DNA from 2 places in the Dyadobacter pollutisoli genome. Region 1 is predicted to be linked to the other one. Evidence: riboswitches for the same ligand, from Rfam matches in the RefSeq annotation. Region 1 holds a riboswitch; the other holds the start of a gene.
What was found. A riboswitch is a leader RNA that binds a small molecule or an ion and turns the genes downstream of it on or off. The one in region 1 is predicted to bind thiamine pyrophosphate.
Positions count from the first base shown of each region.

Region 1 (6,537 bases):
AACTTGGATGGTATGGAGAGAAATAAATATCGTCGAGAGCTCCGTCAGATATTTTCTGCACTTCCTCGTGGATAGCGTACACATTTTCAGCATTATACAACCCTTTTGCGATGCCGGCCTGGTTAGTAATGACAATCAGCAGATATCCTGCACGTTTTAACGACTTCAATGCATCCGCCACGCCTTCCGGGATCACCAGCTCGTCGAGGTTATACAAATAGTCCGGGCAATCTTCATTCAGTACTCCGTCGCGATCGAGGAATACGCATTTTGTTTTGGGTAAAGACATAAGCTGAAACTAGGAGGAATATTCTTTAACCGATTCAATAAAACAACGCACTTTGTCGGGATCAGTGTCCGGGTACACGCCGTGACCAAGGTTTGCAATGTAGCGCTGGGTACCGAATTGATTGATCATCTTCTTCACTTCCGCCTTGATCTGGTCGTAGGACGAATACAAAACGCAGGGGTCGAGGTTACCTTGCAATGTCTTGTTAGGGATCAATTCGCGGGATTCTGCAATGTCCATATTCCAGTCCAGGCCCACTACCGAGCAGTTCAGCTCGCTGATTTCCTTGCGGGCAAAGAATGCGCCTTTTGCGAAAACAGTCACCGGAACTTCGTTTATAGCGTCACAGATCTGTTTAATGTAAGGCAAAGAGAAAATCCTGTATTGCTCAGGAGAGAGAATTCCCGCCCAGGAGTCAAATATTTGGAGCAGATCGGCCCCGGCTACAACCTGTGCTTTCAGGTAAGCGATGGTACTGTCTGTTATTTTTTGAAGTAACAAATGAGAGAACTCAGGATCGGCATACAAATGCTTTTTCGCAACAGAAAAAGTTTTGGAGCCTTTTCCTTCGGTCATGTAGCAGAATATTGTGAATGGAGCGCCCGCAAAACCGATCAATGGTACCCGGTCGGCCAACCCTACTTTGGTCAGTTTGATCGCGTCCAGTACGTATTTCAAATCGGTTTCCGGCTCTGCAATGTGCAGTTTGTCGAGATCCCCGATCGTATGCACGGTCGCAGGAAAAACTGGTCCGCGCTGCTCGATCATTTCATAAGGCAACCCCATTGCTTCCGGGATTACCAAAATGTCAGAAAATATAATGGCAGCGTCTACGCCTAAAATATCTACGGGTTGCAATGTAACTTCCGCAGCCATTTCGGGCGTAGTTGCCAATGTTATAAAGCTTCCTGCTTTCTCGCGAACAGCTCGGTATTCAGCCAAAATCCGTCCTGCCTGCCGCATCATCCACACAGGCGTGCGTTCCGTTTTCTCTCCGCGCGCCGCCCGAAGCAAAAGGTCATTTTTCAATTTCATGCGGCAAAGTTATAACAGAAAGCAATCAAAGAGAAGTTTGCTAGACAAGGTGTAGAAATAGATTTTAGGGAAAATAGGAAAGACGAGTAATTTAAAGCCTCTCAAAATCCGTACTTCTTGAAGTACAGCGATATGCAAAAGGTCTGTTTCCCTTGGAAAGCTTCTTTATTTCACGCCACCGTTTTATGATCTGTTCAACCATCTCCCAGTACTGATAACCGGTTTTTGAAGGAGGGCTAAGAAAAAATACGCCAACATGATGTTCTTCAAATAATTCTCTCTGACGTCGCGTTCGATGAATATTCAAATCCTGCGTAATCACGACACCTTTCTCCTTTCCAATTTTTGGCAACCAATCTTCATCCAAGGCACCTCTTCCAAAAACACTTTCAATAGATAAAACCTCAAATGCATCCCCATTCGGTCTTTCAAGTATGTGTAATCCTGATGCCAGATGCGGAGAGATATTTTCATCAATGTAAATTCTATTCATGCCACATTACGATGAAAGTGGATGGCATCTTCCACCTGATCGACAGTCAGATCATAAAGCCCAACGATTACCTCAATGGATTCTCCTCCACGGAAAAGATTAAAAACTGTTTCGGTTAAGACATTGGTACCACCAATAACTGGCTGTCCGAACTGTCTTTTTGGGTCAATAATGATTTTATGTTCTTTGCCCAGTGGAAAAAATCGCTCTGCGAAATGATTTTTATTGAAATCCACTTTTTTGCAAAATGGCTCAAATACTTCTTTGATTGTTAATTGTAACGTTTCATCCGCTTTTATTATCTCTCCAACTTCGCCAGCAAATAGCACTTGAATCCCGTCTGTGAAGATATCAGACTTAGCAAATGGATAATTTGTTTGCAAGGCTTTCTCTAGTACCTGATGTGCCTTTATAATCCTCTGAGTGCTAACACCCTCTTCGCGCAATTGATAGAATGCAAAGAACTCGATAAGGGTATAAAAATTAGTGATGAGGTCCCTTCCAGAACCATCCGAAAATGGAGAAGGGCTAAACTTTCCAAATTGAGCATTCCAATACTCGTGTAGCCATCGCCTGACTTTGGCTTGCGGTAAACCAAGTATGGCTGCTATATCGGGAATAGTGTAAATTCCCGTTCCAAGACCGAATATAGTATCAGTGTCTGATTTCATGCGATAACAGGGTAAATGTGTGTTATTTCAACCGTTCGACGGACTATTAACCAGTAGCAAGTTATGGAAATTTCTTGCTTTAAATATATTCAAAGTCCGAACGGACGGCCTCAGCTAGTACAAGGCACCCTTACACTCATCAAACTATCATTCAAAACCTAAAATTGACCCCGATCAAAAAGTTTCTTCCAGCCTGCGGGAAGTAAAAATTCTCCTGTGTCAACGCGCCGCCAGCGAAATAGCCGTAGGTATAACCATTGGATTCATATTTTTCGTCCAGGATATTGTTGACCAGCAGATTGAACACGATCTCCTTCATCCAGGTAGGCTTGATAGTCCAGGAAAGGCGGACATCATTGGTCAGGTACGCATCCAGTTTTCTGGATTCCGTAGAAGTGTTATCCAGATATTGCTTTCCAACATACTTGGTCAGAAGTGCGACTTCGAGGTTTTTTATCAGATTGTAGGTAAACTGACTTCCGGCGATCACATTCGGAGAAAATGAAATATCAGATTTGCCGTGGTTAATGGTGTTATAGCCGCCATCGTCGTAGTTCACGACATACTCAGTGAAATTGGCGATCTTGTTTTGGCTGAATGTCACATTCACGTTCCATTTCAGGAACTTGTTAAAAGCAACCGCACCTTCCAGCTCCACTCCCGTTCGGTAACTTTTGGGGACATTCACCCGCACCGAATTTCCAACATCATTGATCTGACCCGTCAGTACCAGCTGATTTTTATAACTCATCAGGTAATAGTTTCCCGAAAAGGCCCATTTACCTTGCTGCGTGCGAAATCCAGCCTCAACATTCTGCATTCTCTCACTTTTGGGAAATAATCCTGCGGTGGATGACGTGAAATCGTCGCGGTTAGGCTCGCGGTTTCCGATGCTGTATGAGGCATACACCGAGCTTTGGTCGGCGAGCTGGTAGGTAAGTCCTGCTTTGGGATTAATGAAAGAATACGTCTGATCATAGTTCAATTGGACCAGGTCATTATCAGTCCCTTTGATGTTATGGCTTACATTCCGGTATTGCAGGTCGGCGAATGCATTCAGCTTATCGGTGAACTGGTAGTACAGCTTTCCGTAAATGTTAAAGTCTTTTTTGATGCCCTTGCTTTGGTAGTACTGATGTTCATTTTCAATATTTCCTGCATTGCGCGCCCAGATAATCTGGCCATAATGATCGCCATCGTACTTATTCCAGCCACCACCAATGCTAGCAGTCAGTTTTTTGAAACTGTTGAAATCCAATGAAAACGTCGAACCGTAAAAATAGTTATCCAGCCAGCGGCGACGGATCAGATCGGTGCCTGTAAGTGTATCTTTACCTATTACGACATTTGGTAAATTATATTTACTGTAATCGTCATCAACTCTGTATTGTTCATAATAGCCCAGCCCGCGCACCAGAAAACCATTCAGGTTAAATGTCCATTTATCGCTCAGGTTATGGGAAGAAACGATCTGGTAATGATCCTGGCGGTAGTTGTCAACTTCGTTTTTATAGGTGTACGAATTGTATGTCCGGTCGTCTGAATCCAGGAGGTTTTTGGCGTCCTTTTCGCTCAGGTAATTTCTGTCAATATAGCTCAAAACACCTTCCCGGTCACCGCGCAGCTTAGCCTCGGGAACACCATTCCAGGATTGATATGTCCTTTCTTTTCCTGAAAACACATTGACACGTACAAAGCTTTTTTTGCCAAAATAACCACCGGACAAATAATATGAATGCAGCTCAGAAGAAGCACGATCCACAAAACCATCCGATGAGACACGCGATAGTCTCGCATCAAAAGTGAATTTGTCCTTGATCAGTCCAGAGCCTACTTTCAATGTATTTTTGAATGTATTGAAAGAACCGTAAGAGTTATTCAGCTCAGCATAAGCCTCTTGGCGGAACGCATTGGTATTGATATTGACCGTTGCGCCAAAAGCACCGGCGCCATTAGTCGAAGTTCCTACTCCGCGCTGCACCTGGATGCTGCTCACGGAAGAAGCAAAATCAGGCATATTAACCCAAAAAACACCCTGGCTTTCCGCATCATTATAAGGAATTCCATTCACGGTAACATTGATCCGCGTAGCATCCGAGCCCCTGATCCTGATGCCCGTGTAACCCACGCCACCACCCGCGTCGCTCGTGCTCACGAGAGAAGGTGTGAAATTGAGCAGCACAGGCAGGTCTTGTCCAAGATTTTGCTTGTCTATCGCGGCTGCGCTCACATTGGTATAAGCCATCCCGGTTTTGTCATTCACGCGGGTCGCATTAATGATTACTTCGTCGGCCTGGAAGGTACTTTTGAAGAGTTTGACCTCCAATGTTCCCGAAGAGATTTCGGCTTTGGCTGTTTGGTAACCGATGTAGGAAATGTCCAGGGAAGTAATGTTGTCGGAGATATTCTTCAAAGTGAAATTCCCGTCTTTATCGGTATTGGTTCCACGGATTTCACTCGCTTTGATGGTTGCCCCGGGGAGGGCTTTTCCGTCCTCTGCATCGGTAACACGCCCGGTAATGGTTTTTTGGCCAAAAACGAAAGGGGCATATATGCAGATCATCAGCATGAATAGATAGGTAGTAACGTTTCGCATTGCGATCAATGGTTACAACAGGCAGGGGCCACCTATCAATGGTTCGATAAAATAAATTCAGGATCAGCTGTATGTTTGAGCTTTCTCTTCCTCCGCCGGCATTACCCGGATCAGGTGTATGGGTATGATCTCAGCCCGTTCGGTAGGGCACCCCTTGAGATTATAGTGCAAAACTAATGCAGAACGACCAAGGATTCAAGCTTTTCCCTATTTTTACATAACTAAAACGAACTCACGAGACTACTCAATACAGCAATGTCAAACTATACAGGCGCCATGGATATCAGTGCTTCGCAATATGCGATGGAATTGGAATACCGCTACGGGGCGCATAACTACAAACCAATGCCGGTCGTACTGGAAAAAGGCCTGGGAGTGTATGTTTGGGATGTAGAAGGAAAGCAATATCTCGACTTTTTATCAGCATATAGTGCGGTAAGCCAGGGACATTGCCATCCGCATATTGTGAACGCGATGATAGCTCAGGCGCAAAAACTGACGCTTACTTCCAGAGCTTTTTATAATGACAAGCTGGGAGAATGTGAAAAGTTTCTCTGCGAATATTTCGGTTACGACAAAGTCCTGATGATGAATTCGGGCGTGGAAGGTGGCGAAACAGCTTTGAAACTAACCCGGAAATGGGCCTATAAAGTAAAAGGTATCGCACCCGACAAAGCAAAAACAGTATATGCATCCGGTAATTTCTGGGGACGGACACTGGCTGCCATTTCAGCCTCTACCGATCCATCGAGTACCAACGATTACGGGCCTTTTTTACCTGGTTTTCAAATTATTCCATACGATGACCTCATTGCATTGGAAGATGCATTCAAATCTGATCCTGACATTGCGGGCTTTATGGTGGAGCCTATCCAGGGCGAAGCGGGTGTGGTGGTTCCGGCAGAAGGATATTTGAAAGGTGTCAGGGATCTGTGTACAAAATACAATGTGTTGTTTATCGCGGACGAAGTGCAGACGGGCATCGGACGTACGGGCAAGCGTCTCGCCTGCGACTGGGAAGGCGTAAAGCCCGATATTCTGGTCTTAGGAAAAGCATTATCTGGCGGGACTATGCCGGTATCGGCGGCGCTGGCCGACGACGAAATTATGCTGACCATCGCTCCCGGCGAGCATGGCTCGACTTACGGCGGAAACCCGCTGGCCTGCGCGGTAACAATCGCCGCATTGCAGGTAGTAGAGGACGAAAATCTGGCAGAAAATGCTGAAAAAATGGGTCAGGTTTTCAGGAATAGAATTCTTGCTTTGCAGAAACAATGTTCTCTGATTGAAGTCGTTAGAGGTAAGGGCCTGTTGAATGCAATTGTTATCAATGACGATGAGGACAGCAGTACGGCTATGGATCTTTGTTACAAAATGATGGAGAAAGGGCTGCTTTGCAAACCTACCCACGGCAACAAAATCCGTTTCGCTCCTCCGCTGGTGATCAACGAGG
Region 1 is NZ_CP112998.1:5,599,297-5,605,833, reverse strand. Features, by position in the region: gene ON006_RS22900 (D-glycero-alpha-D-manno-heptose-1,7-bisphosphate 7-phosphatase) at 1-289, opposite strand, end outside; gene hemE (uroporphyrinogen decarboxylase) at 299-1,324, opposite strand; gene ON006_RS22890 (PIN-like domain-containing protein) at 1,416-1,817, opposite strand; gene ON006_RS22885 (DUF433 domain-containing protein) at 1,814-2,488, opposite strand; gene ON006_RS22880 (TonB-dependent receptor) at 2,640-5,084, opposite strand; TPP riboswitch at 5,156-5,249, opposite strand; gene rocD (ornithine--oxo-acid transaminase) at 5,340-6,537, shown strand, end outside.

Region 2 (6,537 bases), 1.6 Mb from region 1:
TGATGCAAACTGATGCGACTGTGGTACTTTTGGTCTATTTCACTAAGCAATTTTTTAACCTGCTCCCTGGTACTGTCCGGCTTTCGCAGATGCAGAATTTGCAGGCCATTTTCAAATAACTTATTGATCAGGCCAGCTTCATCCCGCAGCGATCCGGGGGGCGCACCCGGGCTTCCACCCGGATGCGATATCACGATTAATTTCATTTTTATAAATAAATTTCGCTGCCCTTGCTCGTAAACTCCCTTGATTTCGCCAGCATACCTTCTGAAATGGCTTCTTCTTCACCGAAACCATTGGATTCCGCATACTCCCGTACGTCCTGTGTGATTTTCATCGAACAGAAATTCGGGCCGCACATAGAGCAGAAATGCGCAATTTTAGCTCCTTCGGCCGGTAACGTCTCATCATGGAATTCTTTGGCAGTGTCAGGATCAAGCGAAAGATTGAACTGGTCTTCCCACCGGAATTCGAACCTCGCTTTGCTCAATGCATTGTCACGGTACTGGGCTCCCGGATGTCCTTTGGCCAGGTCGGCTGCGTGGGCGGCAATCTTATAGGTGATCACGCCGTCTTTTACGTCTTTTTTGTTTGGTAGCCCCAAATGCTCCTTCGGCGTTACATAACACAGCATCGCAGTACCAAACCAGCCGATCATTGCCGCGCCAATTGCCGAGGTAATGTGGTCATAACCAGGTGCAATGTCCGTCGTTAATGGTCCCAATGTGTAAAACGGCGCTTCCTGGCAATGTTCCAGCTGCTTTTCCATATTCTCTTTGATCAGGTGCATCGGTACGTGGCCGGGACCTTCAATAATGGTCTGAATGTCATGTTTCCAGGCGATTTTGGTCAGCTCTCCCAATGTTTCCAGCTCCGCAAATTGGGCGGCATCATTGGCATCGGCGATACTGCCGGGACGCAAGCCGTCGCCGAGCGAAAACGCTACATCATAAGCCTTCATAATCTCGCAAATGTCTTCAAAATGCGTGTAAAGGAAGTTTTCCTTGTGATGGGCCAGGCACCATTTAGCCATAATGGAACCACCACGCGACACAATTCCAGTAATGCGCTTGGCAGTAAGCGGAATGTACCGTAGCAATACCCCGGCGTGGATCGTGAAGTAATCCACGCCCTGCTCAGCCTGCTCGATCAATGTATCACGGAAAAGCTCCCAGGTGAGATCTTCTGCTTTGCCATTTACTTTTTCCAATGCCTGATAAATAGGCACGGTACCAATGGGAACAGGCGAATTTCTGATGATCCATTCACGGGTTTCATGGATATTTTTACCCGTCGAAAGATCCATAATGGTATCCGCACCCCAGCGACATGCCCACACTGCTTTTTCAACTTCCTCTTCAATGGAAGACGAAACAGCCGAATTGCCGATGTTAGCATTGATTTTCACCAGAAAATTTCTCCCGATGATCATGGGCTCGCTTTCGGGGTGGTTAATGTTATTGGGTAGTACGGCCCGGCCTGCTGCTATTTCCTGCCTTACAAATTCCGGGGTAATGTGGCCTTTCGGCGTGTTGGCGCCAAAGCTATGTCCTGCGTGCTGGTGGCCTAGAGTTCCCGCCTTTCCATTCAATTCGGCCATTTGCTGGTCAATGCGCTGGTTTTCACGGATCGCGATGTACTCCATTTCGGCTGTAATGATGCCTTTTTTCGCATAATGCAATTGCGATACATTTTGGCCCGGCAATGCACGAAGCGGCTTGCTAATGTGAGCAAAGCGCAAATGGTCGAGACTGGTATCAGACAGGCGCTGCTTTCCGTATGCCGACGAAATACCTGGTAATTCTTCCACATCCTGTCGGTTTCGGATCCATTCGGCCCTCAACGCAGGTAGTCCTTTTTTTACATCAATGTCAATGTTCGGATCAGTGAATGGGCCGCTGGTGTCGTACACTGTAACGGGAGCGTTTTTCTCAGCTGCGCCAAGCCGCCCGTGGTGCCGGGTGTCGGTTAGTGAAATTTCACGCATCGCCACGGAAATGTCATGGATCTCACCTTTTACATATATTTTTCTTGAATTGGGAAAAGGCGTGCGCGTGATCGCTCCGGCCTCAGGTGTTTTTTCAGTTTTCATAAAAAATCAGGATGAATAATTTGAAGATTGGAATAGACAGGATCAGCCGCCCTGGGTGGCTTTGATCAGCATGACCTGATCATTGGAATGAAGCAAACGGGTAGCCCACTCTGATCCGGGAACGACAGACTGGTTAATAGCGACCGCTATCCCTTTGACCGGCGGGCCGGGAAAAAGGGAAGACAAAAGGTGCTGAACAGAAGACTGTTCAGGAATTTCTTTGGATTGACCGTTAATGATGATTTCCATTCCGAATTGTGTTTTGTAATAAAACTTCAGGAATGGACCTTTCAGGAAAGATTCATTGAGATACAATAGTAGTATCTCTTACTTTTCCCTTCGGCAGTACTAACTGCATCAGGTTCAAAGGGTATTATCTCAGTCCGCATGTCGGGACACCCCTAAAGTCAGGACAAAGCTATTCTAAAATCGGGATTTTCAAAAAAAATCATTCGATTCGTTGCGTTGATGGTCAGTCTGGCACTCAATTTTTTAAAATTATCGGGTAACTTTAAGCCCAATATTTCAACCTGACAACGACCTGATTTACTTTGATGGATCTTATTATCAGAAGTGCAGCTCCCAAGGATTTGCCTTCCCTGTTAGAAATTATTAACCACGCTATACTCAATACTACCGCTATTTACGATTATGAGCCTCGAACGATGGAGCAGCAAAAGGCATGGTTCGAACAAATGTTTTACGACGGTATGCCAGTGATCGTGGCGGAACTGGAAGGGGAGGTGATCGGATACGGTTCGTATAATATTTTCCGGCCAAAAATCGGGTACAAGTTCAGTGTAGAACACTCCATTTATCTCGATGAAAAATCACGGGGAATGGGTGTAGGAGGAAAATTGCTGGGCAGCCTTATCCAGCGCGCGCGGGAATCTGGCCTGCACACCATGATCGCCGGAATCGACGCCGCCAACCGCGGAAGCATCGAATTTCACAAAAAATATGGCTTTGTAGAAAAAGGCTACCTCAAAGAAGTAGGCTACAAATTCGACCAATGGCTAGACCTTGTCTTCATGCAACTTTTACTGGAAGAGGATTGAAAACGAGACTTGGCAAGTCTTGTAGACTTACCAAGTCTTTCTAATGCGCACGCCCGGTCTCCACATAAGTCTCCTCATCGCCGGTAGGCTTGCCCTGCCACCAGGAGGCCAGTATCGATCCTGTAATGTTCATAAGCGGTCCGAAGATCGCGGGAGCGAGTCCTACGGTGGCCATTTTACCCATTTCTTTGGCGATACCGGAAGCTAATCCGCCATTTTGCATTCCGACTTCAATGGCAATGGTCCGGCAATCGCGCTCGCTCATTTTGAATAATCTCCCCGACCAGTAACCCAACGTGTAGCCCGACAAGTTGTGGATCAGCACTAACAGCAGTAATGTTGGCCCAATTGTAAGCAAACTATCGCGGCCGGCAGCAGTGATGATGACGATGATAAATGCAATGCCAGCCATAGAAACAAGCGGCATAGCGTCATCAAGCCATTTGGCTTTGCCGCTGAAAAATTTGTTGAACAACAATCCTGCGCCGATCGGGATGATCACCATTTTGATAATGTCCCACATCATATGCAATGTGTCAATTTGTACAAAAGCACCTGCTAGTGCGCTCATCAGCAATGGCGTAACTATCGGGGCCAGCATGGTAGAAATGGCTGTGATCGTAATGGACAAGGCAAGGTTTGCTTTGGCCAGGTAGGAGATCACATTGGAGGCCATACCGTTTGGCGAGCAGCCGATCAGAATAATTCCCGCTGCTATTTCAGGAGGAAAGCCGCTGAGATTGGCCAATGTATAACCAATGGTTGGCATAATGATAAAATGACTTACGACACCGATCAGCACACCTTTTGGCATTTTGACAACACCCACAAAATCCCCGAAACTCATCGAAGTACCCATTCCAAACATAATGATCTGGATCAGCGGGGTGATCAATATGGCCAGTTTAAAGTCGCCTACGGTCTGGAAATGTTGCGGATAGTAAAGTGCCGTGGTTACTGCGGCGAAAATGACGGTGGTATAAGTAAAACCTTTCAGCTTTTCATAACCCCTGAAACTGACGGCGAGTGCCAGAAAGAAACCGATAAAGAATGGACCGGCCTGTGGAAGGTTGCCCGATAATGCAAAATATAACGCTACCAGAAGGCATAATGCGGCAACACCAGAGAGGAGCTTGTAAATGTTCATATAATTACCAGGTTCTTTTTTTCATGTATTCGTCAAGCTCGGCGCGCTTCATTGGTATTTCCTTCGGATTGCCGTCCAGCCATTTCAGGAATGCTTCTTTTAGCTGGTCCGTCCATTGGTTATCGATCTGGCCGGGCGTGAATTTACCTTCTCTGAGCATTTGCAAAGCGAATTTGTCCCTTAATGTGAGGAACTCGGCGGTCAGGATCACTTTTTCGGCCATGTGGGCAGGAATGAAAATCACCCCTTCTTTTTTAGCCAAAACAATATCACCCGGCAACACAATGGCGCGGCCAATGCGGATAGGCGTGTTGATCCCGGTCAGGAAAACATCTTTCAGGAACGACGGGTCAAAATCTCTTACAAAAGCATTGAAACCAGGAATTTTAGAAAGACCTTCCAGATCGCGGACAGCCGCATCGAACACCACGCCATTGCCTGATTTAGTGAAAATAGATGTTGCCAAATTATCTCCGATCAATGTTCCGCTGGCGATTTTTCCAAAACCGTCGGCCACGTAAACATCACCTTTGGAAAGCATATCAATCGGCCAGGAATTGGTATTACCGAGTCTTCCATTTTTGTTTCCACGGTCCTTTACCAGTTTTTCCACATCGGGGCGGGAAGGCATAAACTGAGCGGTTAACGCGCGTCCGGTGATTACAATGTCGTCTTTCAGGATTTTCCAATTCCCGTCGAACTGGCAATTGTAGCCTTCATTTTGAAGCACTACCCATGCTTCTTCGATGGAGATATTTTTAGCGCGATTGATAAGCTCGTCCGACACCTTTGGACGACCGTCCGGGAAGCGTTCACCTTTCCATTCGGAGGTTAGGAACATCAATTCTTCTTTGGGTATTGTCTGTGATCTCGCGGTATTCGGAGCGCCCAGGCCTAGGGCGGCTAAGGCTATCAGGCCAAGAAACGGTACTCTCATAAACTCAGGATAAATTTAGCGGCTTTTATATAAGGCAAAAATGTATTGATTATCATGGATTTTTATGGAATATTAGATAGGCAATGGGTCCGACTATCTTCTCGACAGTACGAGCGGATTGGTAATGCCATTCAGGTCATACACCACCTTTCCGCCACGGATGGTCACTTCTGCTTCCAGTTTTTGTTTCCCCTGAATTTTGGTTCCGGTGTAATCCCAAAATCCAAATGTTCCGGTATCATTCAATTGAAATTTTCCGTCCAAAACTCGCAGAACGCTGACGTCGGCACGTGATCCAACAGACAGGTTACCAAGCTCTTCGCGGTGAATCGCTTGTGCAGGAGCCCAGGTGCTGGCCTTTATCACACTAGGCAGGTCCATGCCCATCGCCAGGAATTTGGACATAACATTGAGCATATCTTTCATCGCATTGTTCATGCTGCCTGTGTGAATATCGGTACTGATCGTACTGGGGTAAAAACCACTTTTCACGGCTGGAATGGCCTGCGAAAATGCGAAGCTGATCCCGCCGTAACCGACGTCGAACAGGATGCCTTTTTTGCGTGCCTCGTAAACGAACGGTTTGATCTTACCAGTTGCCACGTCCAGGATCGGTTCGCGGCTGTTGAGCTGGCCAAAGCAATGTGTGAAAATGTCGCCCGGGCGTAAATGTTTCATGAAAAGTTCTTCGATCGGTAACACCGGCGAGCTTCCGCCGAAATCGACCATGACCGGGATGTTGGCCAGTTTGCCGGCTTCTACCGCACGCTCGGTTGGCGTCCAGTTGTACCCATTGAAGTGAGCGAGTTTAATTCCTACTATATATTCAGGGTTTTCCTTCGCTACTTTCGCTGTGGCTGCGGCGTCCATATCTTCCACATTTTGTTCAAATGTGCCGCCGCGCATGCCTTCACCCACAATGTTGAGGAAAGCGAGTACCCGTGTTTTGGAAATATCAATGGTTTGTTTTTTGAAATCAGGAAATGACTTCCAGCCAGCACAACCCGCGTCTACCACAGTAGTAACGCCGGTACGGAACGTGAAGCCATCAGGGGGTAATGCATTGGGGCCATTGCTGTAAGTCCGGTCCATTTTTGTTCCGTAGAAGTTGTGCGAATGCATATCGATCAGGCCGGGCGTTACGAATAAGCCTTTGGCATTCACGACCTGTCGGCCTTCCTTGGGATCAATGTTTTTGGCCACCAGCATGATCGTGTCGCCTTTCAGGGCAACATCCATGATCTGGTTGATATTGTTTTTGGGGTCAATAACGTGTCCGCCTTTGATGACGACACTGTATTTC
Region 2 is NZ_CP112998.1:4,028,095-4,034,631, reverse strand. Features, by position in the region: gene ON006_RS16505 (thiamine phosphate synthase) at 1-206, opposite strand, end outside; gene thiC (phosphomethylpyrimidine synthase ThiC) at 209-2,092, opposite strand; gene thiS (sulfur carrier protein ThiS) at 2,135-2,341, opposite strand; TPP riboswitch at 2,410-2,505, opposite strand; gene ON006_RS16490 (GNAT family N-acetyltransferase) at 2,647-3,150, shown strand; gene ON006_RS16485 (bile acid:sodium symporter family protein) at 3,191-4,297, opposite strand; gene ON006_RS16480 (RraA family protein) at 4,302-5,234, opposite strand; gene ON006_RS16475 (amidohydrolase/deacetylase family metallohydrolase) at 5,328-6,537, opposite strand, start outside.
Region 2: another riboswitch for thiamine pyrophosphate. It lies ahead of thiS (sulfur carrier protein ThiS); the one in region 1 lies ahead of ON006_RS22880 (TonB-dependent receptor).